4 regions of the Phytobacter palmae genome follow, and region 2 is predicted to be linked to each of the others. Evidence: predicted binding sites of a transcription regulator. Region 2 holds the regulator's gene; each other region holds the start of a gene.
What was found. The regulator LexA, encoded in region 2, represses DNA repair genes until DNA is damaged. The targets are predictions, from matches to a motif close to TNCTGTATGTACATACAGNA.

Region 1: umuD (translesion error-prone DNA polymerase V autoproteolytic subunit) is a predicted target of LexA. The motif match lies at 1,709-1,728, and genes of this name have one in related genera.
Region 3: dinB (DNA polymerase IV) is a predicted target of LexA. The motif match lies at 1,524-1,543, and genes of this name have one in related genera.
Region 4: sbmC (DNA gyrase inhibitor SbmC) is a predicted target of LexA. The motif match lies at 6,362-6,381, and genes of this name have one in related genera.

Annotation. Positions count from the first base shown of each region.
Region 1 is NZ_JBCIVJ010000023.1:19,883-27,499, reverse strand. It holds gene AAIG39_RS21460 (alkaline phosphatase family protein) at 1-435, shown strand, start outside; gene AAIG39_RS21455 (SDR family NAD(P)-dependent oxidoreductase) at 432-1,193, shown strand; gene umuD (translesion error-prone DNA polymerase V autoproteolytic subunit) at 1,202-1,624, opposite strand; gene AAIG39_RS21445 (AI-2E family transporter) at 1,989-3,056, shown strand; gene AAIG39_RS25760 (protein YdgV) at 3,224-3,343, shown strand; gene mdtJ (multidrug/spermidine efflux SMR transporter subunit MdtJ) at 3,457-3,819, shown strand; gene mdtI (multidrug/spermidine efflux SMR transporter subunit MdtI) at 3,806-4,135, shown strand; gene AAIG39_RS21430 (bifunctional diguanylate cyclase/phosphodiesterase) at 4,247-6,409, shown strand; gene AAIG39_RS21425 (trypsin-like serine peptidase) at 6,411-7,229, opposite strand; gene ydgU (small membrane protein YdgU) at 7,331-7,414, opposite strand; gene asr (acid resistance repetitive basic protein Asr) at 7,506-7,617, opposite strand, start outside.
Region 2 is NZ_JBCIVJ010000025.1:540-8,156, reverse strand. It holds gene AAIG39_RS21930 (maltoporin) at 1-442, shown strand, start outside; gene malM (maltose operon protein MalM) at 551-1,516, shown strand; gene ubiC (chorismate lyase) at 1,696-2,193, shown strand; gene ubiA (4-hydroxybenzoate octaprenyltransferase) at 2,205-3,074, shown strand; gene plsB (glycerol-3-phosphate 1-O-acyltransferase PlsB) at 3,182-5,602, opposite strand; gene AAIG39_RS21905 (diacylglycerol kinase) at 5,733-6,101, shown strand; gene lexA (transcriptional repressor LexA) at 6,210-6,824, shown strand; gene AAIG39_RS21895 (hypothetical protein) at 6,799-6,987, opposite strand; gene AAIG39_RS21890 (CsbD family protein) at 7,085-7,294, shown strand; gene zur (zinc uptake transcriptional repressor Zur) at 7,401-7,617, opposite strand, start outside.
Region 3 is NZ_JBCIVJ010000029.1:10,229-17,845, reverse strand. It holds gene AAIG39_RS22910 (class II glutamine amidotransferase) at 1-545, shown strand, start outside; gene dpaA (peptidoglycan meso-diaminopimelic acid protein amidase) at 516-1,256, opposite strand; gene dinB (DNA polymerase IV) at 1,561-2,619, shown strand; gene pepD (cytosol nonspecific dipeptidase) at 2,698-4,155, opposite strand; gene gpt (xanthine phosphoribosyltransferase) at 4,414-4,872, shown strand; gene frsA (esterase FrsA) at 4,981-6,225, shown strand; gene crl (sigma factor-binding protein Crl) at 6,283-6,681, shown strand; gene AAIG39_RS22875 (IclR family transcriptional regulator) at 6,823-7,575, opposite strand.
Region 4 is NZ_JBCIVJ010000003.1:87,975-95,591, reverse strand. It holds gene hisG (ATP phosphoribosyltransferase) at 1-473, opposite strand, end outside; His leader region at 509-632, opposite strand; gene hisL (his operon leader peptide) at 608-658, opposite strand; gene AAIG39_RS05700 (SDR family oxidoreductase) at 834-1,658, shown strand; gene yoeI (membrane protein YoeI) at 2,007-2,069, shown strand; gene AAIG39_RS05695 (APC family permease) at 2,059-3,420, shown strand; gene sbcB (exodeoxyribonuclease I) at 3,484-4,908, opposite strand; gene dacD (serine-type D-Ala-D-Ala carboxypeptidase DacD) at 5,118-6,281, shown strand; gene sbmC (DNA gyrase inhibitor SbmC) at 6,395-6,868, shown strand; gene AAIG39_RS05675 (FUSC family protein) at 7,013-7,617, shown strand, end outside.

The sequences.
Region 1 (7,617 bases), on a different contig from region 2:
CACCTGCTGCGTAACTGGCACATCGAGCACAACGGGAAGGTTCACCATGCCGTTGCCTGGGCGCTGCGCAAGGAAGACGCCGCCAGCGCCGGGTACTGGGGCGAGTATGCAGGTGATGTGCTTTTTACCTACGACAGCGGCTTTGTCTGGGGAACCAGCGCGAGCGGCGAGGATATCTGCCCGGTGGTGGCCCCGGGTGCCAATCACGGCCCGCAAAAACCCACGGCCAGGACAGCACATACCTCAAATTACGGCGTACTGCTGGCCTTCGGCGCAGGTATTCGCCGCGGCTATTATCACGACCACCATCACCACGGCCCGTATCGAATGGCGGACCCCGGCGCAACCATTGCCTGGTTGCTCGGCGTCAAACGCGATACCCTCGACGGTTCTGTAATGCAGGCGTTACTGGCGCCAGATGAGACTGATATATGACCGGGCATCGTTATACCCGTTACGGGAGTTTGCAAAACAAAGTGGTGGTGATAACCGGCGGGGCCAGCGGGATTGGCGCGGATCTGGTGGCGGCGTTTTGCCAGCAGGAGAGCCGGGTACATTTCCTTGATATTGATGTGACGGCGGGTACTGCGCTGGCGCAAGTGCGCGGCGCCCATTTTCACGCAGTCGACGTGCGAAACATTGCCGCGTTGCGTGAGGTGACAGGCAACATTGCCGCCCGGGAAGGCCGAATTGATGTGCTGATCAATAACGCCGCCCGGGACGACCGAACCGATACCCTGACCGTAGAACCAGAAGCCTGGCGTGAAAGCCTGGCGGTGAACCTCGATCATCAGTTTTTTGCCAGCCAGGCTGTGGCCGCGGTAATGCAAAAAGGCGAGGGCGGCAACATCATTCTGACCAGCTCCACCAGCTTTATGAAGGGCAGACCGGGGATGTCCGGTTACACCACCTCCAAGGCGGCGATTGTCGGGCTAAGTCAGACGCTGGCACGTGAGCTGGGGCCGTCGGGTATTCGCGTAAACTGCATCGTACCGGGGGCAATTTCCACTCCACGTCAGCAGGCGTTGTGGCGCACGCCGGAGTCCGAAAAGGAGATCCAGGCCATGCAGTCGCTGGATATCACCCTTGAGGGCCGGGATGTTGCCGCTATGGCGCTGTTTATCGCTTCCGATGACGCTCGTGGCTGTACGGGCGCACTCTTTTTTATTGATGCCGGTATCCGTCTGGTGTGACCCTGTCTTCACCCCCGCACGCTCGCCGCACGGACGTGCAGAGTGCGCCGGGGCGTCGTGATGATGGTGGTTACAACGCCGACGATATGCGCACCTTCCTCTTCATCAATGTACACAGTGCGATAGTTTTCGTTCTCCGCCACCAGGCGCGGCGGAGAGACGCGTAAACGGCGGACGGTAAAACCGCTCAGCAAACGTGCTACGACGATATCGCCATCCACCGGCTGCAGGCTGCTGTCTACCAATAGTAACGATCCGGGCAGGATCGCCGCGCCGCACATGGCATCGCTGGCGGTGCGCAGCACGTAAGTTGCTGACGGATGGCTTATCAGATGTGCCACAAGGTCGATCGCACCTTCGATGTAATCGGCCGCCGGGCTGGGAAAAGCGCTGGTTGTCATCGCATGTCGCTCCCATGTAATAACAGGCATAAGTCTGCCTGACCAATCTGTAGACGTCCTGGTAAAAGTGAGGCTTTCGCCGTTGATACATCCATGGTTACTGTTTTTATGAATTACTGTGTTTATATACAGTATCGTCAAAAAAGCACATCGATCAAGCTGTCCCGGCTCGATTTTTGTGAAGAGATTGATGGAACAAGGATTTTTGTAATGTGATGAAAAAATGCGCGCTCTGACTATTTCCGATCATCATCTGCGTGCAGGCAACCGTGAGAATAATAAGGGAAATAATGCTATTTCGGATATGGCGTATTATTTCCCGGCGGCAGACCTTTTTTACATTCAGGGGGCCAGCCACTACACTTAGCAGCAGTTTAACCATTGGATGGCGAAGATGACGGCTCTGAAAACTCATAATTTCTTTTTTATCGTTCTGTTGTTGCTGGTCAGCCTGGCGTTTTTTAGCCTGATCCAGCCGTACTATGCTGCTATTATCTGGGCCGTTATTCTGGCGCTTATTTTTTATCCGCTACGGGTAAAATTAACCGGTTGGTTGCGCGGGCGTGACGGTATTGCTTCGTTACTGACTGTGCTACTTATCTGCGTGTTAGTTTTTATTCCTCTGATGATTATTGTCACGTCACTGATTGCGGAAATTAATGCGCTCTATCAACGCTTGCAAAATAACGCCACGGACTTGCCGCAACTCTTTACTGACAGTATTAGTTATCTGCCTGGCTGGGCGCAGGGATATTTGCGTGAAAATGACTTTGACTCCGTAGGTGCCATCCGCGAAAAATTATCCGGCGTGGCGCTGAGCTCCGGGCGATATCTGGCTGGCAGCGCGGTAATCATCGGTAAAAATACGCTGAGTATTAGCGTCAGTTTCTGTCTGATGGTCTATTTGTTGTTCTTTTTACTGAAAGACGGATCCCGGCTGGTACGCAGAATATTTACGGCTATTCCGTTGACGGACAAAATCAAACGCCGCCTGTTTCATAAATTTGCCAGCGTCTCCAGGGCTACGGTAAAAGGGACACTGGTGGTGGCGATTGTGCAGGGCGCGTTAGGGGGCTTTGGCTTCTGGTTTTCGGGCATTAACGGCAGTCTGTTATGGGGTTCGCTGATGGCCTTTCTGTCGCTGATCCCGGCGGTCGGCACAGCGCTTATCTGGGTCCCGGCGGCTATTTTTCTCTTCTCCACCGGGGAAATTATTACCGGAACCATGATGTCGCTCTATTTTATCGTGGTGGTGGGGCTGGCTGATAATATCCTGCGGCCATTATTAGTCGGCAAAGATACCCGAATGCCTGACTATTTAATTTTGCTGACTACGCTCGGCGGGCTGCAATTCTTTGGCATTAATGGTTTTGTCCTCGGGCCAATGATTGCCGGGCTGTTTATTGCATCCTGGAATTTACTTGCCGAAGATCGTGCGCTGGCGATGAAATCGGAACAATAATCTGTCTCGCCGCCGCGCATATTTTATCCGGCGGCGGTGATGAGTTTTCTACACGTCTGGTCGCTCGCGGTAAAGAAGTGAAAAGAATTTGAGGAAAAACAGGCCCTGTGGTAGAAATAGGGCGTGTTTTACTACTGAGGACAATCGTTCCGCCTCGATGAGAAGCAATGTGCGGATATTGTAATTTTATGGATAATTTGTTCAGGACGTTCATCTCTGGCTTTTCCCGTCTTACTTCTTCTGCCTGCCTGCTTTCCGGCGAACAACACTGGCGTTCGGCGCTATAGTCCTTTTCTCTCTGCTCAGGCTCGCGTAAACCACGCGACTTTCATTTTTACACTCTGGGTTTTCCGTTATGGAAAGACCCTGCGGAATTATATTCTCAAGCAGGAGAAGGATGATGATTTACTGGGTATTATTAGCACTGGCCATTGTGGCTGAAATAACCGGCACATTATCAATGAAGTGGGCAAGTGTTACTAACGGGCACACCGGTTTTATTCTGATGCTGGTGATGATTGCACTGTCATATATTTTATTATCATTCGCGGTTAAAAAAATCGCTCTCGGCGTGGCTTACGCTCTGTGGGAGGGGATTGGTATTTTATTGATCACCTTGTTTAGCGTTGTGTTATTTGATGAAGCGCTCTCCCCGATGAAAATCGCCGGGCTGATGACGCTGGTCGCCGGGATTGTACTTATCAAATCGGGCACCCGCAAAGCGGTCAATACACCGCAGGAGCGTCGCAATGCAACAGTTTGAGTGGGTTCACGGCGCCTGGCTGGCGGTGGCTATTATTCTGGAGATCGTTGGCAATATTTTCCTTAAATTTTCAGCGGGGTTTCGCCATAAATTATATGGGATTGGCTCGCTGGTGGCGGTGCTTGGTGCCTTTGCTGCGCTGTCTCAGGCGGTAAAAGGTATAGATTTGTCAGTGGCTTACGCACTCTGGGGCGGGTTCGGTATTGCCGCGACTCTGGCGGCGGGCTGGATCCTCTTCGGCCAGCGCCTGAATAATAAAGGCTGGGTAGGGGTTATCTTACTGATTGTTGGTATGATACTAATAAAACTCGCCTGATGTGATCGCTGCCCGAATAAGGGGCAGCGAAATCCACCGACTGTATTACGCTTAGTTAACGGAAGTCCTCAACCGGCTGTTTTTCCTGTTAAGGATAGAGGGAGGCAGTGCATGTTGAACCCATTTAGCTGGCGGAATATCCCGAATGCCAAAACCCTGTTCGTCATGATATTCCTGGCGGGCATTGGGCTTATTATTTCCATTGTCGCGCTGCTCTATCTTTCATTGCATCTTATCAGTAGCAAAGCCAACGAAATTGATGAACATCGCACCGCTCTGTCTGTGCAGGGGGCGATCCAGACCTCGGTAAATCGTGTGCGTTCGCTGGTTATTGATAATGCCGTCTGGGATGATGCGGTGCGGGAGGCCTATCGCCCGGAGCTTGACACCCAGTGGCTCTACAAAACCTGGGGTGAGGGATTTAAGGTCAATAACCTCTATGACGGCACTTTTATTCTTGATGAAAACTTTCACGTCTTATGGGGAGCGTTTCACAGCACCAGGTTTACAGAACGTTCACTCGACTTTTTTGGTAAGGGTTTACAAAGTCTCATCCGTAATAATTCGGCTTCGCTGATTTCCAGTAATGAAATTGTTGCCGGGATCACCCGTACCCGCAGCGGCACTGCGTTTATCGGGATTGGCCTTATCCGCCCGATGGTGGGAAATTTAGAGATTAATGATAATACCCGGCGTTACCTGGTGATCACCCGCCACCTGAATACACAAATCCTTAAAGAGCTGGGCGATACATTCCAGATAGCTGATTTAGCGTTCTCCGAGCAGAGGCCGGATGAATTCGCCGTGCCGCTGGAAAGTTCGGCGGGGGAAGTGCTGGGCTGGTTAGACTGGTCACGGCGCTTGCCGGGCGCAGAGGCTGCCGAGGCGGCTTCTGCGAATATCCGTCAAATCGCCCTGCTGGCATCGGGATTAATCCTCCTGTTTATTCTTCTGAGTAGCGCCGGGTTGTATAAGCTGGCGAAAGGGGAAAATATTGCCCGTCAAATTGCCTTAACCGACTGGCTGAGTCACCTGCCTAATCGCCGCGCCCTGATTGAACATCTCGATAAACTCGCCGCGCAGGGTGATACCAGTATGATGAGCGTCGCTTTTGTCGATCTTGATGGGTTCAAGGATGTGAACGACATTTACGGGCATGACGTTGGCGACCGCCTGATCCGAACCATCGCCCGGACGCTACGGGAAAAAGTACCGGCGCAGGGAATGCTGGCGCGGATGGGGGGCGATGAGTTTGCCATGACCATTGGCGGCCCCTGGGCAGAGGAACAGACCGCAAGATTTGCCGGGCAAGTACTGGCGTATCTGAATAACCCCATTCAGGTGGGAGAGCGGACAATCCATATCGGAGCCAGTATTGGCATCGCCAGCGGCACGCTGGTGGAGTGCACCAGTACTGAGCTTTTCCGCCGTGCTGATATCGCCATGTACCATTCAAAAAGCCTCGGTAAAGGGCGTATTACGCACTACGACGCGGCGCTGAACAGCGTCCGCGAGCGGCAATTACTGATTGAAAATGATATCCGCAATGGTCTGGATCGCGATGAATTCGACGTCTGGTATCAGCCCATTGTGGATGCGCGTAGTCTGGCGATGATTGGGGTCGAAGCACTGGTTCGCTGGCCGCGCCGCCCGGCAGGGGAGCTTAAGCCCGATGATTTTATTGCGATTGCGGAAACCAGTGGCCTGATTTACGAACTGGGGCAATTTGTTCTGCGTCGCGCCTGTAACGATCTGCAGGCGCACAGCAATTTGAAATTGTCGGTGAATATCTCCCCGGCGCAATTTCGCGATCCCGATTTTGAGGACAAAGTGGCAAATGTGCTGAGAAGAACGCGCTTCCCGCCCGCACGTCTGCAACTGGAAGTGACCGAAACCTATGTACTGGAAAACCCGGAGCGTGCGCATATGGCCATTACCACCCTTAAAACGCTGGGTACGTCGGTCGCGCTGGACGATTTTGGCACCGGATATTCCAGTATCGGCTATTTGCGCCGCTTCAATTTTGAAACGATCAAAATTGATAAATCCCTGGCCGGACTGGTGGATGATGACGAACAAGCGTCGGCGCTGGTAAGTGGCACGATCCGTATCGCCAGTGCGCTGGGAATGATGGTGGTAGCCGAAGGCGTGGAAAACGAAAAGCAGATGAAGATGCTACGCCTGGCCGGTTGTGACCAGCTACAAGGCTACTGGTTTAGTGAACCCATGCCGCTGGACAACATCTTGCATTTGCGTCATCTGCGGCAGGGCTGATTTACTCTTTTGCCAGCGCTTCGAGTTTGTCACGAAAGCCGGTCACCGAAATGGCCCGGTTGTCGGCACGCCAGCGATCTTTGGCGGCCGGGGCAGAACTTTGTACCGCAATAAGCTGCCAGCCTTCGGCGGTTTTCAGCATCAACGGCGAGCCGCTGTCACCCGGTAACGTATCGCATTGGTGAGACAAAACGCTGTTTTGCGCCCAACCGGTAACAATGCAATTTTCATGACTGTACAGGGTCTCCAGATGATCGGCCGGATAACCTGACTGCGTCACTTTGCGCTCTGCCACTTTTAGCGCATCCGTCAGCGCCGCTTTATCACCCACAAACAGCGGTAACGGTGTAATGCCGGATGGCGGGTTGCGCAGCATAACCAGCCCAAAATCCCACGGGGCAGCGGATGACGGTACGATCCAGCCATCGCCATCGGGTTTCAGCCGCTTACCCAGCGACGGGTCGACACGGCCTTCGATATCGTGGATTTCATAGCGCCAGGTTCCTTTCTGCGAAACAAAACGCAGCGCTACCGCTTTATCCGGTTTGCCGTTGGGCGGTGTCAACAGACAATGCCCGGCGGTTAAGGCCAGGTGAGGAGAAATAAGCGTCGCGGTACATAAATTACCACTGGCCGTTTCCAGTTGACCAATCGCATCCCAGGGGGAGCGGGTCGGTGTGGTAACGCGAACGCGATCGTCATGACCAAAGAACAGCGTCTTGATCTGAGCCGCATCAATGGTGTCATCACCATCGTCGGCATGTCCGTAAGCAGAAAAGAGAAAAAACGATCCCAGCAATAGCACAACGGTTTTTCGCATATCACACTCTGGTGGGGTAATTATGATTATTTAATGTGAACCCAGGTTTATAAACTATAGACGGGGCGAGAAAAAAGTGGGAGCAAAATCAGCGTGCTACATCAGGAAAGAAAAAGCCGAAGGGCAATGAGCGCGCAGACAATCAGCATTAACAGGATGAACTCGAAACGATAACGTCGCAGCATAGGCCCTCCAGAGAAAAACGGCGCTTCACCTCAGGGTTCAGCGCCGACGATTTACTCAGCCTGTACAGCAGGCGGGGTATTACACGGTAACTTATGCAGCCGGTTGAGCAGCTGGTTTAGTTGCAGTGTGTTTTACGTGTTTTTTATGGTGTTTTTTAGCAGCCTGAGCTTTCTGCTCTACAGCCGGTTTAGCTGCTACTTTT
Region 2 (7,617 bases):
GGATCACGGGGCAATCAACCTTGCTGACAGCTGGGACCTGATGTATGTCGGTATGTACCAGGATATCAACCGTGACGACAACAACGGTACCAAGTGGTGGACTGTGGGCGTACGTCCTATGTACAAATGGACGCCGATCATGAGCACCCTGCTGGAAGTGGGTTATGACAACGTCAAATCCCAGCGCACCAGCGAAACCAACAACCAGTACAAAATCACCCTTGCTCAACAGTGGCAGGCTGGCGACAGCATCTGGTCTCGTCCGGCGATTCGTGTTTTCGCAACCTATGCGAAATGGGATGAGAAATGGGGCTATGCCAATAGCGATTCCGGTGCCGGTTACACCTCTGGCGTAGCATATCGCGATACCTCTGCGAAAACCTTCAGCCGTGGTGATAACGACGAGTGGAGCTTCGGCGCCCAGATGGAAATCTGGTGGTAATTCTCACCACCTGACGTACCGAAACAAGAGGGGCGCAAGCCCCTCAATTCTTCGAGATAGCGCGCTATTGCCGGGCGTTAGCTGTCTCTCGTAAAGAAGGTGATAACAATGAAAATGAAAAAAAGTTTCGTCGCCCTGTGCCTGACCGCGGGTTTACTCGCCGCAGCGCCTGGGGTTAGCTTCGCAGATGTTAACATTGTCCCGCAAAATACCACGGCGGCCCCTGCCATTCCGGCCTCCGCACTCCAGCAACTGAGCTGGACGCCTGTCGATCAAAGCAAAACACAAACAACTGAGCTTGCCACCACGGGCCAGCGCCTGAATGTGGCGGGTATCAGTGGCCCGGTGGCCGCATACAGTGTCCCGGCGAACATCGGTGAACTGACGCTCACGCTCAGTAGTGAAGTGAATAAACAAACCAGCGTTTTTGCTCCAAACGTGTTGGTGCTCGACCAGAACATGTCACCTGCCGCGTACTTCCCCAGCAGCTTTTTCACCTATCAGGAGCCGGGAGTGATGAGTGCCGACAGGCTGGAAGGGGTGATGCGCCTGACGCCTGCACTGGGCCAGCAAAAGATCTATCTGCTGGTCTTCACAACCGAGAACGATCTGCGCCAGACCACCAAACTGATAGACCCGGCTAAATCCTACGCCAAAGGTACGGGTAACGCGGTACCGGATATCCCCGATCCGATAGCACGTCACGTTACTGAGGGTGTGGTGAAACTGAAAGTGAAAACCAGCAGCGGTTCCAGCGTGCTGGTTGGCCCGCTGTTTGGTTCATCCGGACCAGGGCCGGTGACGGTAGGCAATACTGCCGCGCCTGCCACAGCCTATAGCGCACCGGCGGCCGCACCTGCTGCTGTGGCTGGCGCACCAGCCTCTGCGCCTGCACCTGCCGCGAAAAGTGAGCCGATGCTGAATGACACTGAAAGCTATTTCAACCAGGCCATTAAACAGGCCGCAGCAAAAGGCGATATCGATAAGGCCCTGAAATTACTGAATGAAGCTGAGCGTCTCGGGTCCACATCCGCCCGGAAAACCTTTATCAGCAGTGTAAAAGGCAAGGGGTGACCGTCTCCCCGCAATGCTGATGTTTGCAACAACTGGTGCGTCGCCTGACGCACCCTTTTTTCCGGCGCAACGACGCTGTTGCATATCTGTTGCGCTTATGAAAACTGAATGAAGTTTCCCCGCCGAGGCAGCCTGTTCTGCGATACAATAATGTGACGTTATGTATTGGAGAGTAAGGCATGTCACACCCCGCGCTTACGCAATTGCGTGCGCTGCGCTATTTTGACGCACTTCCCGCGCTCGATCCGCAGCAACTGGACTGGCTGTTGCTGGAAGATTCCATGACGAAACGTTTTGAGCAACAGGGTAAACAGGTGTCCGTGACGCTTATCCAGGAAGGATTTGTAACGTCCGATATGCTTGATGGCGAGCGCCATTTGTTGCCTGACGATTCGAGGTACTGGCTGCGGGAGATCCTGCTGTGCGCTGATGGCGAACCCTGGCTTGCCGGACGCACCGTCGTGCCGGAGTCGACCCTGACCGGTCCTGAACTTGCACTGCAGAAGTTGGGTACCACGCCGCTTGGGCGTTATCTCTTTACATCATCTACGCTGACACGAGATTTTATTGAAGTTGGTCGCTATGAGACGCTGTGGGGAAGACGCTCCCGCCTGCGCCTGGGAGGGAAACCTCTCCTGCTGACTGAACTGTTTTTGCCTGCGTCACCGCTGTACTAAGAGGAAAAAAAATGGAGTGGAGTCTCTCGCAGAATAAGCTGCTGGCTTTTCATCGACTCATGCGCACGGACAAGCCCATTGGTGCGCTGCTGCTGCTCTGGCCAACGCTGTGGGCGCTGTGGGTGGCAACGCCGGGCGTTCCTCCCCTGTGGATCCTGATGGTTTTTGTGGCAGGGGTCTGGCTGATGCGTGCGGCAGGCTGCGTGGTAAATGACTATGCGGACCGTAAATTTGACGGGCATGTGAAACGCACGGCCAATCGTCCGCTGCCCAGTGGGGCCGTCACGGAAAACGAAGCGCGGATACTGTTTGTGGTTTTGGTGGTGCTGGCGTTTGCCCTGGTATTAACGCTTAACACCATGACCATTCTGCTCTCCGTTGCGGCGCTTCTGCTTGCCTGGGTATATCCGTTTATGAAGCGGTATACCCATTTGCCACAGGTGGTGCTGGGGGCGGCATTTGGCTGGTCGATTCCGATGGCGTTTGCTGCGGTGAGCGAATCGGTGCCGCTGAGTTGCTGGATAATGTTTCTCGCCAATATCTTGTGGGCGGTGGCCTACGATACGCAGTACGCCATGGTTGATCGCGACGATGACCTGAAAATTGGCATCAAGTCGACCGCCATTCTGTTTGGTCGCCACGATAAGCTCATCATCGGCATTCTACAGGTGGCGGTCCTGGCGCTGATGGTGGCGATTGGTGCGCTCAATGGCTTAGGCTGGCACTTCTACTGGTCGGTCATTGTCGCGGGGGCGCTGTTTGCTTATCAGCAGAAGCTCATTGTGAATCGCGATCGTGACGCCTGTTTTAAAGCGTTTATGAATAATAACTACGTGGGGCTGGTACTGTTTATCGGTCTGGCGACAAGTTACCTGGCGTAAGACGATTTCCCGGATGCGGCGTTACCTTATCGGGGCTACCGTAAGCGCAAAGCTTCGTGTAGCCCCGATAAGCGAAGCGCATCGGGGAAGTTACCGGATGCGATGCTTTACTCCGCCTGCGTCGCGCTCTCAATTGTCAAACGCACATCTGAGGTAATCAGCTCAGCTAAAAGCTGATATACCGCCAGCGTCTGTTCGGGCTCTGCATCTCCGGTATCACTGATATACCCTTCATCACGCAGCGTCAGCACCAGAGTACTGAAAACTGCCTTATCGAAGAATTCCGGGGCATTGATACCGTGCAGAACAGACAGACGTTGCGCCAGAGTGCGGCTCTCTTTCTCCAGCGTGCTGCGGTTCATCGCCGGATTTGCGCTCAGCAACCAGAAAGTGATGGCATAACGTTGCAACGTTTCGCGCGCGCCAGCCGCCAGCAATTGCAGAGTGCGGGAATGTGCCGGATTGATATAGAGCTGGCCATCCTTCATGGTGATCAGCCCCTGGCGCAGCAATTCCTGCGCAAGATTTTCCAGCACGCCGGCCAGCTCTTCTTTTTCCCAACGCAAGAAAAGCTCAGCTTTCAGCATCGGGTAGAGCAGTTCCACATGGCGCAGCATTTCGTCCTGAGAGATATGACGATGCTGGGTGATAATGGCCGCCATCAGCGATGGCAACATCAGCATATGCGCAATGTTGTTGCGATAGTAGGTCATCAGTACCGCCTGCTCGCGCGGCAGAATGATGATGTCGCCAATCGTATCTTTCTCTACCTCGAACTTATTCATCTGCAGGGCGTGCTCAATAAGCGCGTCCGCACTGACGGTGGGTACCGTTATATCGGCCGCATAAGGCACATTGCGCATCAGGTTGAGGTAGCAGTTCAACTGCTCGGTAAGCTGTTCACGGGTCAATGAACGCTGGCGAGAAGCCAGAAGCGCGGTACAGCAGAGGTTCATCGCGTTTGCCGCGCCGGCATTGTTAATACGCACCATCAGATCAGCAGCAATCGCATTCACTGTCGGCGTCAGCCAGGCAGGACGGACAGCCTCTATGGGATCGATGGACTCACGCCATTCCGGTACGCGATGGTTCAGATAGTTCATCAGCGGAATGGGTTCGCCAAAGTTGACATAGCCCTGACCGAGATTACGCAGCTTACTCAAACCGCGTACCATCTGGGCAAAACCTTCTTTTTCTTTCGTCGCGCCGCGCAGTTCTTTGGCGTAGGTGCCAACTTCCATGACGTGCTCATAGCCAATGTAGATTGGCACCAGCGTGATCGGACGCGTGCCTCCACGGAGCATAGCCTGAATCGTCATAGACAGCGTACCGGTCTTCGGATCCAACAGACGACCCGTACGAGAACGCCCACCTTCAACAAAGTATTCTACTGAATAGCCGCGGTTAAACAGCTCACCCAGATACTCGCGGAAAACTGTCGAGTAGAGCTTGTTGCCCTTAAAGGTACGACGAATAAAAAACGCGCCCAGACGACGGAAAATAGGCCCCGCCGGCCAGAAGTTCAGGTTAATACCGGCAGCGATATGCGGCGGCACCAGCCCCTGATGATAGAGCACGTAGGAGAGCAGCAAATAGTCCATATGGCTGCGATGGCAGGGCACATAGACAATCTCATGACCATCATGGGCGAGCTGACGAACACGTTCCGCGTTATGCACATTAATGCCCTGGTACAGACGGTTCCAGGTAAAACCGAGGATACGGTCTGACAGACGGATCATCTCGTAAGAGAAGTTTGCTGCGATCTCTTCCATCAGCGCAATTGCGTTTTGTTGCGCTTTATCATGGGAGATCTTCTTGCTGCGCGCTTCGTCTTCTACCGCGCGGGCGATGGCTTTAGAGGAGAGCAGCTTATTAAACAGGTCCTGACGGGCAGGTAAACGCGGCCCCACTGCGGCCAGGCGCTGACGGGCGAAGTGCATACGCGCTACGCGGGCCAGCTTTTGCGCAATGATTTTATCCGTACCGTGCTCGGTTGCCATATGACGCAGCGAAACCGGCGGCGAGAAACGCACAAAGCTGTCGCGGCCAAGCCATGAGATCGCGAAAAACTTCTGAATACCGTTTAGCATACGCAGCGGCGGGTTGACCTCGCCCTTTTCGCGCCCGGGAGAACGACCGAACATCATCGACACAGGCACCATCTGAACATCCAGATCGGGATGGCTGCGGTGCAGATCGAGATAGTCATGGAACAACTTGACCGACTCTTCTTTTGGCGTGTACCAGGTAAAGACGCGCGGTCCGCCGTGAATAAAGATATAACGCGGCAGCTCCGCTCCGTCGATTTCAAGCGGTTCGAGGGGGTCGGGCAAATCATGCGCCAGACATTGAGCGCGCAAGGTTAGCAAGTCTGCCTTCGAATTATAAGGCAAAACGTACATAATAGGGCGTGACGTATCGAGTCCTAATTCCTGGGCGGGTTCCGCCGGGATAGACTTGCTTTTTACCAGGACGCTTAATGGTAAATTAAGTAATTTGTAGTAAATTCGTGGCCAGCCGGACATAAACGATGTAAAGCCTCTGGTTAATAATGCCATTGCGCGGCAAGAATATCAGAAAGTCCGCAGAATTTCTTTTCTACCTCTATAAGCTTACATAGACATTGACGTTCATTACATAAAAAGGTTGTTTTTCATGGCCAACAATACCACTGGAATTACCCGCATCATTAAAGCGGCAGGCTATTCATGGAAAGGGGTGCGCGCAGCGTGGATTAACGAAGCTGCTTTTCGTCAGGAAGGTGTTGCGGTCATTATTGCTATCATCATTGCGGCTTTTGTGGACGTTGACGCTATCACGCGTGTTCTGTTGATTGGTTCTGTCGTGCTGGTGATGATTGTGGAAATCCTCAATAGTGCGATTGAAGCGGTGGTTGACCGTATTGGGTCTGAATTTCACGAACTCTCAGGGCGTGCGAAGGACATGGGGTCTGCAGCCGTACTAATGGCCATTCTTCTGGCACTGTTCACCTGGGTTTCTCTGCTGTGGGGCTATTTTCGATAACGCTTCCAGAAATACGTTAAGACTACGCTTTTTGCTTAATTTTGGTTTCAAAATCACCTTTAGCTGTATATACTCACAGCATAACTGTATATACACCCAGGGGGCGGAATGAAAGCTTTAACGGCCAGGCAGCAAGAGGTGTTCGATCTTATTCGCGATCGAATCAACCAGACAGGTATGCCGCCGACGCGTGCGGAGATCGCGCAACAGTTGGGGTTCCGTTCCCCAAACGCGGCAGAGGAACACTTGAAAGCGCTTGCGCGTAAGGGCGTTATTGAGATTGTATCGGGTGCGTCTCGCGGTATTCGTCTGCTTCTTGAAGAAGAAGATGATGCTGGCTTACCGCTTATCGGGCGTGTCGCTGCTGGCGAACCTTTGCTGGCGCAACAGCATATCGAAGGACACTATCAGGTCGATCCCTCTCTCTTCAAACCTAACGCTGATTTTCTGCTTCGTGTAAGCGGTATGTCGATGAAAGATATCGGCATCATGGATGGCGACCTGCTGGCTGTTCATAAAACTCAGGATGTTCGTAACGGACAGGTTGTTGTGGCGCGTATTGACGATGAAGTGACGGTCAAACGCCTGAAAAAACAGGGCAATACTGTACAGCTATTGCCTGAAAACAGTGAGTTTTCCCCCATTGTGGTTAACCTGCGTGAGCAGAACTTCACTATTGAAGGGCTGGCGGTTGGCGTTATCCGCAACGGTGAATGGCTGTAATATCCTTCTGATCCGTGGCGGCAATTCTGCTGTCACGGTTGCTTTCTTTTCCTGACAAAGCTTTAACTTTTGCTTTATCCCCCTGATCCCACTCAGTTTTGTTCTGCATATCTATTCCGTTAATTTCCATTCTGGTGGTTAAAAATTCCGAATATAGATTCATGGCCGCTATCCTTAACTACAATAATTATCACGTTCAGGATATTTAGAGCGTAACGAAAGGAATAACGCTGTCCATGACCAACGATGAGGAGATGACAATGAATAAAGACGAAGTCAGCGGCAACTGGAAACAGTTCAAAGGTAAAGCGAAAGAGCAGTGGGGTAAATTGACCGACGATGATATGACTATCATCGAAGGTAAACGTGACCAACTGGTCGGTAAAATCCAGGAACGTTACGGCTATGCCAAAGATCAGGCAGAAAAAGAAGTCGTCGACTGGGAAACGCGGAATGATTACCGCTGGTAGCCTTCACATCCCCCTCAATGTGTAGACCCTCATGGCTACCCTGCCCGAACGGTACATGGATGTACCACCCTCAAATGGCTTATCTGCTTAAAAGAGAAAATCGCGACTAGCGCGATTTTTTTTTCAACTGAATCGTGTGGTCATGATGGCATTCGCCGGGATGTCGGCACGCTTCAACCTCAGCGCAATCAGCGCATAATCCATGGGCTTCAATAACATTATGGCGTAGCGCAAAACCGCGTTTTGCCGCCAGCGCATGCATAATATCTTCCACGCCCTCCGCCTGTTCTTCTTTTACCACGCCACAACGGTCACAGATAAAC
Region 3 (7,617 bases), on a different contig from region 2:
TGGCCCATATTCGTCAGGCGAACCGTGGCGAAGTGGCGCTGGAAAACACCCATCCTTTTACCCGCGAACTCTGGGGACGCAACTGGACCTACGCCCATAACGGGCAGTTAACCGGTTATAAGTCACTGGAGACAGGCAACTTCCGTCCGGTCGGGGAAACCGACAGCGAAAAAGCCTTCTGCTGGCTGCTGCATAAGCTCACCACGCGCTATCCGCGAACGCCGGGCAATATGGCAGCAGTATTTAAATACATCGCTACGCTGGCGACGGAGCTGCGCGAGAAGGGTGTTTTTAATATGTTGCTGTCAGATGGACGCTACGTGATGGCGTTCTGCTCAACCAATCTGTTCTGCATTACCCGTCGGGCACCGTTTGGCGTGGCAAAACTGCTGGATCAGGATGTGGAAATTGATTTTCAGCGGGAAACCACACCTGACGATGTGGTTACCGTGATTGCCACCCAGCCGCTAACGGGCAATGAGACCTGGCAAAAAATTATGCCAGGCGAATGGGCATTATTTTGTCTCGGGGAGCGTATAGTTTGACGCCAGCTGCGGGTGAATAACTTCGTGGCTCAGCGGTTTGCTGACCACGTAGTTCCCGTCAACAACGGAGACTACAGGCGGTTTCTGTGTCTGCTGGAAGAAGTCATAACCCGGTTTTAACTGTTCCCAGAATTTCGCATAGGTCGAATATTTGTGGCGCTGCATATTCGCGTCGGTCATACGGAACGGATAGATACTCAGTTGTACGCTTTCCTGACCAAACACCAGCGCTGCGGTGACAAACTGGAAAATCTCGTCAATTTGCGAATCGGTCATGGCATAGCAGCCAATGGACACGCATGCGCCATGAATCATCAGGTATTTCCCTTCATAACCGTGAGCACGGTCATAGGCGTTAGGAAAACCAATATTGATGGCTTTATAAAAACGGCTGTCCGGTTTTAGCTGGCTACGCTGAATGGAATAGAAACCTTCCGGACTTTTGAAATCGCCCTGACGCTGTTTCGGACCCAGGCCGCCAGAGTAGTTACAAATTTTGTAACTATTGAGGAGCTGATACTGCTCACCCATTTTGACGTACAGATCCAGGGTTCGCTCTTCTTTGAAGATCTGGATATATACCGGCGACCCCATCAACTGCTGCTTATATTCTTTGCTGATCGGCGTTGTTGAACCATTGCTGCTTAATAAGCTGGCAAACGAGACGCACGGCATCAGAAGCATCGCAAGAAAAAATGCGATTTTGCGCATACTGCTTGTTTCCTTGATAAAACGGTTACCACATTGCCAGGACGGCAAAAGAATCCCACAAATTCAGATTAATCTGCATTGGGTGCGCCCACAGTAGCATCACGGTATTTTTTCGCAAGCCCGGATCGCTGAGTTTACAAATTAGTTTTTTGCAGCGATCCCCCTGTTAAATATTGTCCGATGAAAACCCCAGAAATAACAGCGATATTGGGCGTTTTTTTTCACGGCGCGCTCATTTTTTTCTTCTCTTCTCATCTCAGGAAATAATGCTGTATACTTATCCAGTGTCTGATAAGGTGAGCGTATGCGCAAAATCATACATGTCGATATGGACTGCTTTTTTGCTGCGGTGGAGATGCGTGATAACCCGGCTCTGCGGGATATCCCTATCGCTATCGGCGGCAGCCGGGTTGAGCGCGGTGTCATCAGCACGGCCAATTATCCGGCACGCAAATACGGCGTACGCAGCGCCATGCCCACGGCAATGGCGTTAAAACTCTGCCCGCATCTCACCTTATTACCGGGTCGCTTTGAAGCCTACCGGGAAGCCTCTCATCAGATCCGTGAAATTTTTTCCCGTTATACAACCCTCATTGAACCTCTGTCTCTGGATGAAGCGTATCTGGATGTGACCGACAGCCCCCATTGCCATGGTTCGGCAACGCTCATGGCGCAAGAGATTCGCCGGACCATATTTCGTGAAACACAACTGACCGCATCGGCCGGCATCGCACCGGTGAAGTTCCTGGCGAAAATTGCCTCCGATCTGAACAAACCTGACGGGCAATATGTGATTGCGCCCGCGGATGTGCCAGCATTTTTACGTACGCTTCCGCTGAGTAAAATCCCGGGCGTTGGCAAGGTGTCAGCGGCAAAACTGGAAACCCTCGGGCTGCGTACCTGCGAAGATGTGCAGAACAGTGACCTGGCGATGCTGCTAAAACGCTTTGGCAAATTTGGCCGCGTGTTATGGGAGCGTAGTCAGGGTATTGATGAGCGGCATATCAGTAGCGACAGGCTACGCAAATCGGTGGGCGTGGAGCGGACGCTGATAGAAGACATTCATGAGTGGGAAGAGTGTGAAGCCATTATCAACCAACAGCTTTATCCGGAACTGGAACGGCGCCTGTCGAAGATAAAACCAGACCTGCTTATTGCCCGACAGGGGGTCAAGCTCAAGTTTGCCGATTTTCAGCTCACCACCCAGGAGCATGTCTGGCCACGCTTAAATAAAGACGATTTGCTGGCGACGGCGCGAAAAACCTGGAATGAGCGGCGCAGCGGACGCGGCGTACGTTTAGTGGGTTTGCATGTGACGCTGCTCGATCCGCAATTAGAGCGTCAGCTGGTGCTGGGGCTGTGATAATGGTGAAAAGATGAAAGTACCGGGAAGACAGAAGAGAAATTGTCCGCACCTGCAAAAAGGTGCGGACAGCACGACTTATTTCGCCGGAATGGCTTTCAGCAGCTCGGTCAGCAGCGTCCAGTAGTGGCCTACGCTCTCGATATGTACCTGCTCATCCGGGGAGTGCGGACCGGTGATGGTTGGGCCAATAGAAACCATGTCCATGTCCGGATACGGTTTTTTGAACAGACCACATTCCAGACCAGCGTGGATAACCTGAATATTCGGCGTCTTGTTAAACAGACGCTGGTAGGTTTCACGCACCAGATGCATCACCGGTGAGTTCGCATCCGGCTGCCAGCCTGGGTAGCCGCCTTTCGGTGCCGTTTTCGCGCCAGCCAGTTTACCCAGCGATTCCAGCATGCTTACTACGTAATCTTTACCGCTGTCGATTAAGGAGCGGATCAGGCAGACAATTTCCGCATTGTCGTCCTGCATGGTTACCACGCCGACATTCAGAGAGGTTTCGACCACGCCTTTGGCAACGTCGGAGTTACGGATCACGCCGTTTGGAGTGGCGTTCAGCAGGCCAACAAATGCATCACGGGAAGATGCCGTCAACGCCTGTTTGTTCGTGGAGACAGACTCCAGCAGCACAACCAGGTTTTTCTCTTTCATCGCCAGCTCGTTTTTCAGGATTTCCTGATAGGTTGCGGCCAGGTTTTTCACCTGTTCAGCTTTATCTGCCGGAACGGCGAAAGTGGCGAACGCTTCACGAGGAATAGCGTTACGCAGAGTACCGCCGTTGAAATCGGCCAGACGCAGGTCCAGCTCCGCCGCGTGGCCAGCCAGGAAGCGCGCCAGCAATTTATTGGCGTTACCGAGGCCCAGATGAATATCGCCGCCGGAGTGGCCGCCTTTCAGTCCTTTCAGGGTCAGTTTGAACGTCTGGTAACCCGCAGGTACCGCTTCACGGGAGAGCGGCAGAGTAGTAATGAAATCAATACCACCGGCGCAACCCATATAGATTTCGCCTTCTTCTTCTGAGTCCGTGTTGATCAGAATATCAGCCTGCAACCAGCCAGCCTGCAAACCAAACGCGCCATCCATGCCGGACTCTTCGGTCATGGTCAGCAGCACTTCAAGCGGGCCATGCTCAACGCTGTCATCCGCCAGCACTGCCAGCGCAGAAGCCATACCAATACCGTTATCTGCCCCCAGCGTGGTGCCGCGCGCTTTTACCCATTCGCCATCGATGTACGGCTGAATCGGGTCTTTAGTAAAGTCGTGCACGGTGTCGTTATTTTTCTGCGGCACCATATCCAGGTGCGCCTGCAGCACAACCGGTTTGCGGTTTTCCATACCTGCCGTTGCCGGTTTGCGCAGCAGAATATTGCCAACCTGATCGCGCTCCGCATGTAAGCCTTTTTCTTTCGCCCAGCTCATGATGTGCGCGGCGAGTTCTTCTTCATGGTAAGACGGATGAGGGATTGAGCAGATTTTGGCAAAAATATCCCACAGCGGTTGTGGCGATAGTTGAGACAATTCAGACACGATGAGTCTCCTTTAAAAGGCCTGCCAGCATATTTTGCAGGTCCGAGGGTTAAACTACAGAACAATCACAAAGCCGGATTGCGAGATGGACTTGAGAATACCACTTTATTGTCCCTCTGTTAGTACGCGTCGCGTAAAAAGCGCCAGCGATGCCCGGTAATACTGGTTTTTAGCGCGACAGATCTCTATAATCTCGCGCAACCTATTTCCCCGTAGAACACTTTTTAAGCCGTAGATACACAGGCTGGGACACTTCACATGAGCGAAAAATACGTCGTCACCTGGGACATGTTGCAGATTCACGCACGCAAACTGGCAAACCGCCTGATGCCTTCTGAACAATGGAAAGGCATTATTGCCGTTAGCCGTGGTGGTCTGGTTCCGGGCGCATTACTGGCACGTGAACTGGGTATTCGCCATGTCGATACCGTTTGCATTTCCAGCTATGACCACGACAACCAGCGCGAAATGAAAATTATCAAACGCGCAGAGGGTGATGGTGAAGGTTTCATCGTTATTGATGATCTGGTCGATACCGGCGGTACCGCGGTGGCTATCCGCGAAATGTACCCAAAAGCGCACTTCGTCACCATTTTTGCTAAACCGGCTGGTCGTCCACTGGTTGACGATTACGTGATTGACATCCCTCAGGATACCTGGATTGAACAGCCGTGGGATATGGGCGTGGTCTTTGTTCCGCCTATCTCTGGTCGTTAATCCTTTCTTTATGATTATTTACAACGCCTGGCATTGCCGGGCGTTGTTTTTTTTCACATCCGCCAGGTTACAATACCGTCATTGACGTATTGATGGAGGCTGCGCGTAATGCCACAAGCTAACCTCAGCGAAACCCTGTTCAAACCCCGTTTCAAGCACCCGGAAACCTCAACGCTGGTGCGTCGCCTTACCCATAATAAACTGCCGCCTGTCGAATCCACCCTGGATGGTAACAATAAGCCCCACTGGTATCGCATGATCAACCGATTGATGTGGATCTGGCGCGGCGTCGATCCGAAAGAGATCCTGGACGTACAGGCGCGGATCGCCATGAGCACGTCGGAACATACCGACCCTGAACTTTACGATACGGTAGTGGGCTATCGCGGCGGCAACTGGATCTACGAATGGTCCACTCAGGCTATGCAGTGGCAGCAAAAAGCCAGCCAGGAGGAGGATACCGCCCTCAGTGGCCAGCACTGGCTGCACGCGTCAAACCTCTATAGCATTGCCGCTTATCCGCATATTAAAGGGGATGTCCTGGCAGAGCAGGCACAGGCGCTGGCGAATCGCGCCTATGAAGAGGCGGCGCAGCGTCTGCCTGGCACAATGAAAGAGATGGAATTTTCAATTCCCGGCGGTTCGCCGGTGATTGGTTTCTTACATATGCCTAAAGGAGAGGGACCTTTTCCTACCATCCTGATGTGCGGCGAGCTGGATGGTCTGCAAAGCGACTACTACAGTCTGTATGAACGCTATTTTGCGCCGAAAGGCATCGCCATGCTGACGCTGGATATGCCATCTGTGGGATTCTCCTCAAAATGGAAACTAACTCAGGACTCTAGCCTGCTGCATCAGCATGCGCTGAAAGCGCTGCCGAACATTCCGTGGATTGACCATACACGCGTTGCGGCGTTTGGTTTTCGCTTTGGTGCCAACGTGGCGGTGCGCCTTGGTTATCTGGAGTCTCCGCGCCTGAAAGCGGTGGCCTGTCTCGGGCCGATCGTGCATGCGCTGCTGGCTAACCCTCTGCAACTGTGGCGTGTGCCGGAGATGTATATGGATGTGCTCGCCAGTCGACTCGGCATGCATAATGCCTCGGACGAGTCACTCTATGTTGAGCTGAATCGATACTCGCTAAAAACGCAGGGGTTGCTGGGGCGACGTTGTCCGACACCGATGTTGTCTGGTTTCTGGCGAAACGATCCATTCAGCCCGGAAGAAGAGTCGCGTTTAATCACTTCGTCATCCGCCGATGGTAAATTACTGGAAATCCCGTTTAATCCGGTTTATCGCAATTTTGATAAGGCGCTGCGGGACATTACGGACTGGATCAATTATAGATTGCGTTAATGGATTGCTAATTTTGATTGATTTGGTAAAACAGTTGCATCACATAAGGAGATCGCAATGACGTTACCGAGTGGACATCCGAAGAGCAAACTCATTAAAAGGTTTACCGCGCTAGGCCCGTATATTCGGGAAGAACAGTGTGCCGATAATCGCTTCTTTTTTGATTGCCTGGCCGTATGCGTCAATGTAAAGCCCGCGCCGGAGAAGCGTGAGTTTTGGGGCTGGTGGATGGAAATGGAAGCGCAGCAAAACCGTTTTACCTATAGCTACCATTTTGGGCTATACGATAAAGACGGGAACTGGAAAGAAACTGCAATAAAAGATTCAGAAGTGACGGACCGGCTGGAGTATACGCTGCGTGAATTTCATGGTCGCGCCCGCGAGGTCCTTGCGGCGCTGGAGCTGAAACTGGAACCTGCGGAAAATTTCACCGACGAAATTAATCTGACGGTTTAAGCGCAGTCAAAAGATTCGCCCGACAAGAGACAATCCGGATTCAGCCCTCTGATTCCGGATTTTTTATGTCTGAACACCCCGGGGATGTCGCTGTGATGTTGGCTTTTCTGCGTGCCGAAGCAGGGGAAAAATAGCCCGGATTCAGGTGAAATCCGATAATTTTTGGCCAGAAACGATCAACTCTTTGAGCAACATCTGGCGGCGATCCTCCGGTGTATCGCGACTCACCATAAAGCAGATAGCCGCCACCGCCTGCCCGCTACGAGAACGAATCGGCGCCGCCATACAACAGGTAAAACTCTCCGACAACCCCTCAGTCAGACAATAACCCTGCTGTCCGGCGCGATGAATGTCTTCCAGGAAGGCCTGCTTATCAAGGACTTGCCCGTTCGCCAGACGGTAATCTTCTTCGGGAATAAGATCGAGAATGGCACTGTCCGACCAATTACTGAGCAACAGCCGTCCAGTGGCAGTCCAGGTAATCGGAACCCGCACGCCGATATCAGACGTGATTTTGAACGGGTGGGCATTACTTTCCGACAGCACGACGGTGTATTTATTCCCCTCCAGCATACAGAGCTGCACCGTCTCGCCATGACGGGCGACGAGTTCAACCATTAACTGATGTGAGCGACGGATGAGATCGTTATGCGCCATGTAATCTGCACCGTAGTAGTGCATTTCGCGGCCAAAGAACACCGCACCGTCGGCATCCACTTCAAGTAGCCCGGCCTCAGTGAGGAGGCTGACGAGCTCATATACACTGGAACGCGGCGCACCGGTGGCGTCGATCAAATCGCGCATCGTCATGGGCTGACGGGCGATGTGCAACTGGTGAAAAATGTCGATAACCCGGTCAACACCGCGCGCTCGCGATGGCTTCTCGTCCGGCATAAGCAAATTCTCCTGATGCAGTCGGGCAGTCGCGCCAGACAG
Region 4 (7,617 bases), on a different contig from region 2:
GCCACTTCGACAGAGCCGTTCAGCAGACAGGACTTGAAAGTGATGCCTTTCTGGTCGAGATAGCGTTTCAGCAGGTGCGGATAAGAGGTGGCGATACGTTTGCCATCAAGTGAGGCCGGGCCCTGCCACTCTTCGTCGGCGTTGGTTGCCAGTGACAGGCGGCAGCCACCGAAATCAAGGCGGCGCAGGGTAAAGTATCGCGGATCTTCGCCCTGTGCGCGGCGGGTCAGAAGCTCTTCTTCCAGAACGTTTTCGCCCACAATACCCAGGTCGACAACGCCGTCCATGACCAGCCCCGGAATGTCGTCGTCACGCACGCGCAGAATATCAATCGGCATATTTTCGGCCAGGGCAATCAGACGCTGCGTATGCAGATTGATTTTAATGCCGCAGCGGGCCAGCAATTCGCGTGAGTCATCGCTCAGGCGGCCTGATTTCTGAATAGCTATGCGTAAACGGGTATTGTCTAACATTCTGTTTTCCTCATTATCCTGCTGAATTTGGTCCAAAAAAAAAGCCCCCGGAAGATAATCTTCCGGGGGCTTTCTCTTGCGTTCATGCACCACTGGAAGATCCAAACGTCTTCCAGCACACATCGCCTGAAAGACTAGTCAGGATGATGGTGATGATGGTGAAGTTTAAATTGAACGCCTGTCATAAAATTCTCGATGAATGTTTATTCATTTGATGTCGTTTAACCTAAACCACTTTAACCACCAAAGGCAAGGGCTTTTTTTAATCATTAAATCATTTCATATTCGTTGTACGAATTGTCAGTTTCATCGGGCTGGCGTAGCCTTAAAATGGAATCTGCGAAATGTCGGGAGAGACGCATGAAAAAGGTCGCTATTGTCGGATTAGGATGGTTGGGCATGCCGCTGGCGCTGTCATTAACGGCGCGCGGCTGGCAGGTCACCGGCAGCAAAACCACTCAGGATGGCGTGGAGGCGGCTCGTATGTGCGGCATTGAAAGTTATGTGCTGAAACTCGAACCGGACCTGTTTTGTGAGCCAGACGATCTGGATGCATTAATGAATGTTGACGCCCTGGTTATCACGTTGCCCGCCAGGCGCAGTGGCCCCGGCGAGGCCTTCTACCTGCAGGCGATGCAGGAGATTGTTGATAGCGCGCTGGCCTATCATATCCCACGCATTATTTTTACCAGCTCCACCTCGGTATATGGCGATACCAATGGCACAGTGAAAGAAAACTCACCGCGCAATCCGTCAACGGCGAGCGGGCGCGTACTGAAAGAGCTTGAGGACTGGCTGCATAATTTGCCGGGGACATCGGTCGATATTCTGCGCCTGGCAGGGCTGGTGGGGCCGGCCCGTCATCCGGGGCGTTTTTTTGCCGGGAAAACAGCACCAGACGGTCAACAGGGGGTCAACCTCGTTCATCTGGCGGATGTCATATCTGCCATCACGCTGTTGCTTCAGGCGCCGAAGGGCGGGCATATCTATAATTTATGCGCACCTGAACACCCGGCGCGAGCCAGGTTTTACCCGGCCATGGCACGCAAGCTTGGCCTGCCTGAACCTCAGTTCCTCGACTCCGCACCTGGCGACAAGGGGAAAGTGGTTGATGGCAACCGTATTTGCCACGAACTGGGGTTTGAGTACGAATATCCGAATCCTATGACCATGCCACTGGACTGATTTTAAACAGTTTACTGGCGTGAACTGGAGGGAAATCAACCATTTCCCTGAAGCAGTGCAGGAATATTTTAGCAAAAAGTGCTATTAATTTGCCCGGTTTGAGCGTGAGTTATTTAAATTCAGTAAGTTAAGTGTTGAAGCTTTGTTAGCGCCATCCCGCAGGCTTGTCAAAACGCCTCACTTTGGTGCAAAATATGTCGCTGCAAAAATTGAAACTAACCGACGTTAACAAGACGTCGGTTATTTTTTTGCACTTTAGAAACGTCATTCAATCCAAGAGGCCGGGCTTCGTACCGGATAGATATTTACTAAAAACCGACAGTCGTTGTCGCTGAGGAATATAAAGAAATGGGGCAATCTTTTGCTTACGCGCTGGCGTTCACCGTAAAAGGGGATAACTATGTCGCATAACGCTACTCCAAAGACCTCTCGCGTGGAATTACGTAAAACACTTACGTTGATTCCGGTTGTTATGATGGGCCTCGCCTATATGCAGCCTATGACGCTGTTCGATACGTTTGGTATCGTCTCTGGCTTGACAGACGGCCATGTTGCGACGGCATATGCCTTTGCGCTGGTCGCCATTCTGTTTACGGCGCTGAGCTACGGAAAACTGGTTCGCCGTTTCCCGTCAGCGGGCTCCGCATATACTTACGCCCAGAAATCCATCAGCCCGGCGGTTGGCTTTATGGTGGGTTGGTCTTCGCTGCTGGACTATCTGTTCATGCCGATGATCAACATTCTGCTGGCGAAAATCTACTTTGAAGCGCTGGTGCCTTCTGTTCCATCGTGGCTCTTTGTTGTCGCGCTGGTGGCCTTTATGACCATCTCTAACCTGCGCAGCATCAAGACCGTGGCGAACTTCAATACCCTGATTGTTATTCTGCAGATGGGAATTGTGGCCGTTATCGTTGGTCTCATCATTTATGGCGTCTCCCACGGTGAAGGTGCAGGTACACTGACCAGCACGCGTCCATTCTGGTCCGAAGGTGCACACGTTGTGCCGATGATTACCGGCGCGACGATCCTGTGCTTCTCATTCCTTGGCTTTGACGGTATCTCTTCTCTGTCAGAAGAAACTAAAGACGCTGAGCGCGTGATCCCGAAGGCTATCTTCCTGACGGCATTGATTGGTGGCCTGGTGTTCATCGTTGCCTCTTACTTCCTGCAACTGTACTTCCCGGATATCTCGCGCTTTAAAGATCCGGATGCTTCTCAGCCGGAAATCATGCTCTACGTGGCTGGTAAAACCTTCCAGTGGGGTGTGCTGATTTTCTCCAGCGTGACCGTTCTGGCTTCCGGTATGGCGGCACATGCGGGCGTTTCGCGTCTGATGTATGTAATGGGCCGTGATGGCGTCTTCCCGACCCGTTTCTTCGGTTATATTCATCCGAAGTGGCGTACTCCGGCATGGAACGTACTGCTGGTTGGCGCGATTGCTCTGCTGGCGATTAAATTTGATCTGGTGACGGCGACTGCGTTGATTAACTTCGGTGCGCTGGTGGCGTTTACCTTCGTTAACCTGTCAGTGATCTCGCAGTTCTGGATCCGTGAAAAGCGTAACAAGACGCTGAAAGATCACTTCAACTATCTGGTACTGCCGGTCTGTGGCGCGCTCACCGTAGGCGCACTGTGGATTAACCTGGAGCAGAGCTCAATGATTCTGGGTCTCATCTGGGGGGGTATCGGTCTGGTTTACCTGGCATGCGTGACGAAAAGCTTCCGCAACCCGGTACCACAATATGAAGATATCGCTCAGTAATTCATAACTGAATAACAAACCGGAGGCCATGGCCTCCGGTTTTTTTTGCCTGTTATTCGATGGCTACACAATCTCCTGAGCGTATTGCCAGAGCGCTTTGAGCAGCGTCAGCTTCGCTTTATCGTCGGCATACTGCTGGTACAGCATCTGTAACTCATCAGCGTAGGCCTGTAAAAACTCAGGTGTAAACACCTGACGGCGATGTTCCAGCCAGCGCTGCTGTTCGTCATAATCGAGGGTTCCGGGGAAGTTGCGCGCCCGGTAATTGAACAGCAGTTTCTCGATTCGCTTATCGACAAAAGTGATATCCAGCGCCGGGAGATTACGCGGCTCAGTTTCCAGCAGAATGTTCATTGCTGCACGGTCCGCATCACTGAAAAAGCCGTTATAAAGCTGTGCATCCACATTTTCAGAGGGAACAAACGGCTCGGCCTCGGCAAAGATGGCCAGTACTTTTTCGCGCACCTGCGGGTTATTGCGCAGAATATTCAGGTTATCCAGGCACTGCTTACGGTCAATCCCCAACCGTTCAGCATCCTCAGGACGCAGCGTTTTCGCCTGGGCGAGGATAGGGCACTTATTCAGATGCACCAGCTTCACCGGCACGGCGGAGTTGTCTCCTAACTCTGCTTTCGCCGTATATAAGCGTTCACGCAGCGCGTCAGCATCCAGTTCAAGCAATGGCGACATATCTCCTGCGAGGTCCACCATGATCACGGCATTGCGGTTTTCCGGATGCCAGGCCAGCGGTGCTACCCAACTGGTATTGCCGCGCCAGGCGCCAAACATGCCGGAAACATGCACCAGTGGCGTCATCTGCGGGACATCAATCAGGGCCGCCAGCTTATGTTTATTACGGTGGCTCAGCAGATAATCAAAGAGCCTCGGCTGGTGGGTTTTCACCAGTTGCGCCATGGCGATAGTGGCGTTAACGTCAGCCATCGCATCATGGGCATTGCTATGTTCAATGCCGTTTGCTTTTGTCAGATGCTCAAGACGGAAACTCGGTAACCCATCGTCATTTTCCGGCCAGTTGATGCCGTCCGGACGCAGGGCATAGCAGGCGCGCATCACATCAAGCAAATCCCAGCGCGAGTTGTTGTTTTGCCAGCTCCAGGCATAGGGATCGTAAAAGTTGCGATAGAAGATATTACGCGTCACTTCATCGTCGAAACGGACGTTGTTATAACCGAGCACGCAGGTTTTGGGCACGGTGAATAAATCATGGATGCGGCGGGCAAAGTCAGCTTCATTAACGCCGTTCGCATTGGCGTGTTGCGGCGTAATACCAGTAATCAGCACCGCCTCTGGCTGAGGCAAATAGTCATCTGCAGGTTTGCAGTAAAAGACTTCCGGCTCGCCAATGATGTTGAAATCGGCGTCGGTACGAATCGCGGCAAACTGTGCGGGACGATCCAGCGAAGGGCTGGTGCCGAACGTTTCGTAGTCATGGAAAAGAAATGTGGGCGTAGCCGTTGAATCAGACACCTGAGCTCATCCTGTTGATCAATAACCTTCCTATGGTAAACCATTGCGTCGCATCTTCCGAAGGAAAACGCACTGCAAAGCGCCATTGCTGAAGCGATATGTGACGTAAGAAAATGACTTTCGTCACATTTGTTTGCAATTTGTCCCAGTATCGACATATTAAGTTGCGTAAAAAGAACGGCTAATTTGACGTAAATGAGGATATTTCTTTGAAATGCCGTTTGTTTTTTGCCTTCTCTCTTTTGTCCGCGACGATCCATTACGCGTTGGCAGATGATATGCCGATTTCTCCCCAGCCGCCGCAAATTCAGGCAGGTTCATGGGTCTTAATGGATTACACCACCGGACAGATCCTCACTGCAGGCAATGAACATCAGCAGCGTAATCCAGCCAGCCTGACCAAGCTGATGACTGGCTATGTTGTGGATCGCGCCATCGACAGCCACCGTATCAGCGCCAGTGATGTGGTTACGGTAGGTAAAGATGCCTGGGCGCGGGGTAATCCGGTCTTTGACGGTTCTTCATTAATGTTTCTGAAAGCCGGGGATCGTGTAACGGTGCGTGACCTGAGCCGCGGGCTGATTGTCGATTCCGGCAACGATGCCTGTGTGGCGCTGGCCGACTATGTGGCGGGAAGCCAGCCACAGTTTGTCAGCATGATGAACGATTATGTGCAAAAGCTAAATTTGCGTGATACTCATTTTGAAACCGTACATGGCCTGGACGCGCCCGGCCAGCACAGTTCAGCATATGATCTGGCGGTACTTTCCCGCGCCATTATCAGCGGCGAGCCGGATTTTTATCATATGTACAGTGAGAAAAGCCTGACCTGGAACGGTATCACCCAGCAGAACCGTAACGGGTTGTTGTGGGATTCATCGTTGAAAGTTGATGGTCTGAAAACCGGGCATACCTCCGGGGCCGGTTTTAACTTGATCGCATCAAGCGTTGATGGGCAGCGTCGCCTGATTGCCGTTGTGATGGGGGCGGAAAGCCCGAAAGGCCGTGAAGACCAGGCGCGGAAGTTGCTGAACTGGGGCCAGCAAAATTTTGATACCGTGCAGATTCTGCAAAAGGGTAAAAAGGTCGGTAGCGAGCGTATCTGGTATGGCGACAAGGAACAGATGACGGTCGGTACCGATCAGGACTTCTGGCTGGCGCTGCCGAAAGCGGAACTGCCGAATATCAAGGCACGTTACGTCATGGACAATAAAAGCCTGGAAGCCCCACTTGCTGCGCATCAGCGTGTAGGTGAGATCCAGCTTTATGATCGTGACAAAGTGGTAGCGCACTTGCCGCTGGTGACGCTGGACAGTGTCGGTAAAGGCGGCTGGTTCTCACGTTTGAGCGACTATCTGCACCATAAGGCCTGATGAGGATGCGGACTGGCTGCGACGCGAGTCCGCTCACATAATTCATCTTTCAACGGTTCCTGGTTTCCGTGACTCCGCTATGCTGTACAAATGAACAGTAAAAGGAGGGTAACATGGCATACACCGTAAAGCAGGTTGATAAACGCACTATCGCCGGGTTTCATCTGGTTGGCCCCTGGGATGTCACCGTCAAAAAAGGCTTCGAGCAGTTAGCAATGTGGGTTCATGGTAAGCAGATTCAGACACAGGAGTGGATCACGGTTTATTATGACAATCCCGATGAAGTGCCCCCGGAAAAGCTACGTGCTGATGTGGTTATTTCGGTTCCGGCTGATTTTGTCATTCCCGAAAACAGTGAAGGGGTGATACGTACTGAGATACCTGCGGGCCTGAACGCAGTTGCGCGTGCTCGCGTATATAACGAAGAGTTTGAACAGGCATGGAATGCTTTTTTTGATGAACTAATGGCTGACGAGCAGTACCAGATTGCTTTACGCCCCTGCTTTGAGGTCTATCTGAATTCAGCGCAGGAGGATGGATACTGGGAAATCGATATGTACATTCCCGTAGAACCGAAAGTACTCTGATCGCTCAATAATTTAATGGGGTTCACTGGCAAACCGGATGTGCAGGTTTTAACCAGTGGACCTTTTTTTGTTCTAAACAGTGATCCTTGCCGCAGAAAGATCGCTACAATTGCGCCTTCGTTGTTTTTTGACTGGAGAGCGGGTGTGCGTCCCGACAAATCACTCAGTCCTTTTGAGATCCGTCTTTACCGACATTATCGCGTGGTTCACGGCGTACGTATTGCGCTGGCATTTATTCTGACTTTTTTGTTGGTTCGTCTGCTCAATGTACCCGAGGGGACCTGGCCACTCATCACCCTGGTGGTGATCATGGGGCCGATTTCATTCTGGGGAAATGTGGTTCCCAGGGCCTTTGAGCGCATTGGCGGCACAATCTGCGGCTCCGCTCTGGGTCTCGTCGCTCTTAAGCTTGAGCTGCTCTCTCTTCCGCTGATGGTGATGTGGTGTGCGGGGGCTATGTTTCTCTGCGGCTGGCTGGCGCTGGGTAAAAAACCCTATCAGGCATTACTTATCGGTATCACGCTGTCGGTTGTGGTTGGCGCGCCGGCAGGGGATATGAATACAGCGTTATGGCGAAGCGGCGACGTCATTCTGGGCTCTTTACTGGCAATGCTATTCACCGGTATCTGGCCGCAGCGAGCCTTCCTGCACTGGCGCATTCAAATGGCAAACTACGTTACGGCCTTCAATCGGGTCTATCAGGCTGGCTTTTCGCGTAATCTCGTTGAACGTCCGCGTCTGGACAAGCA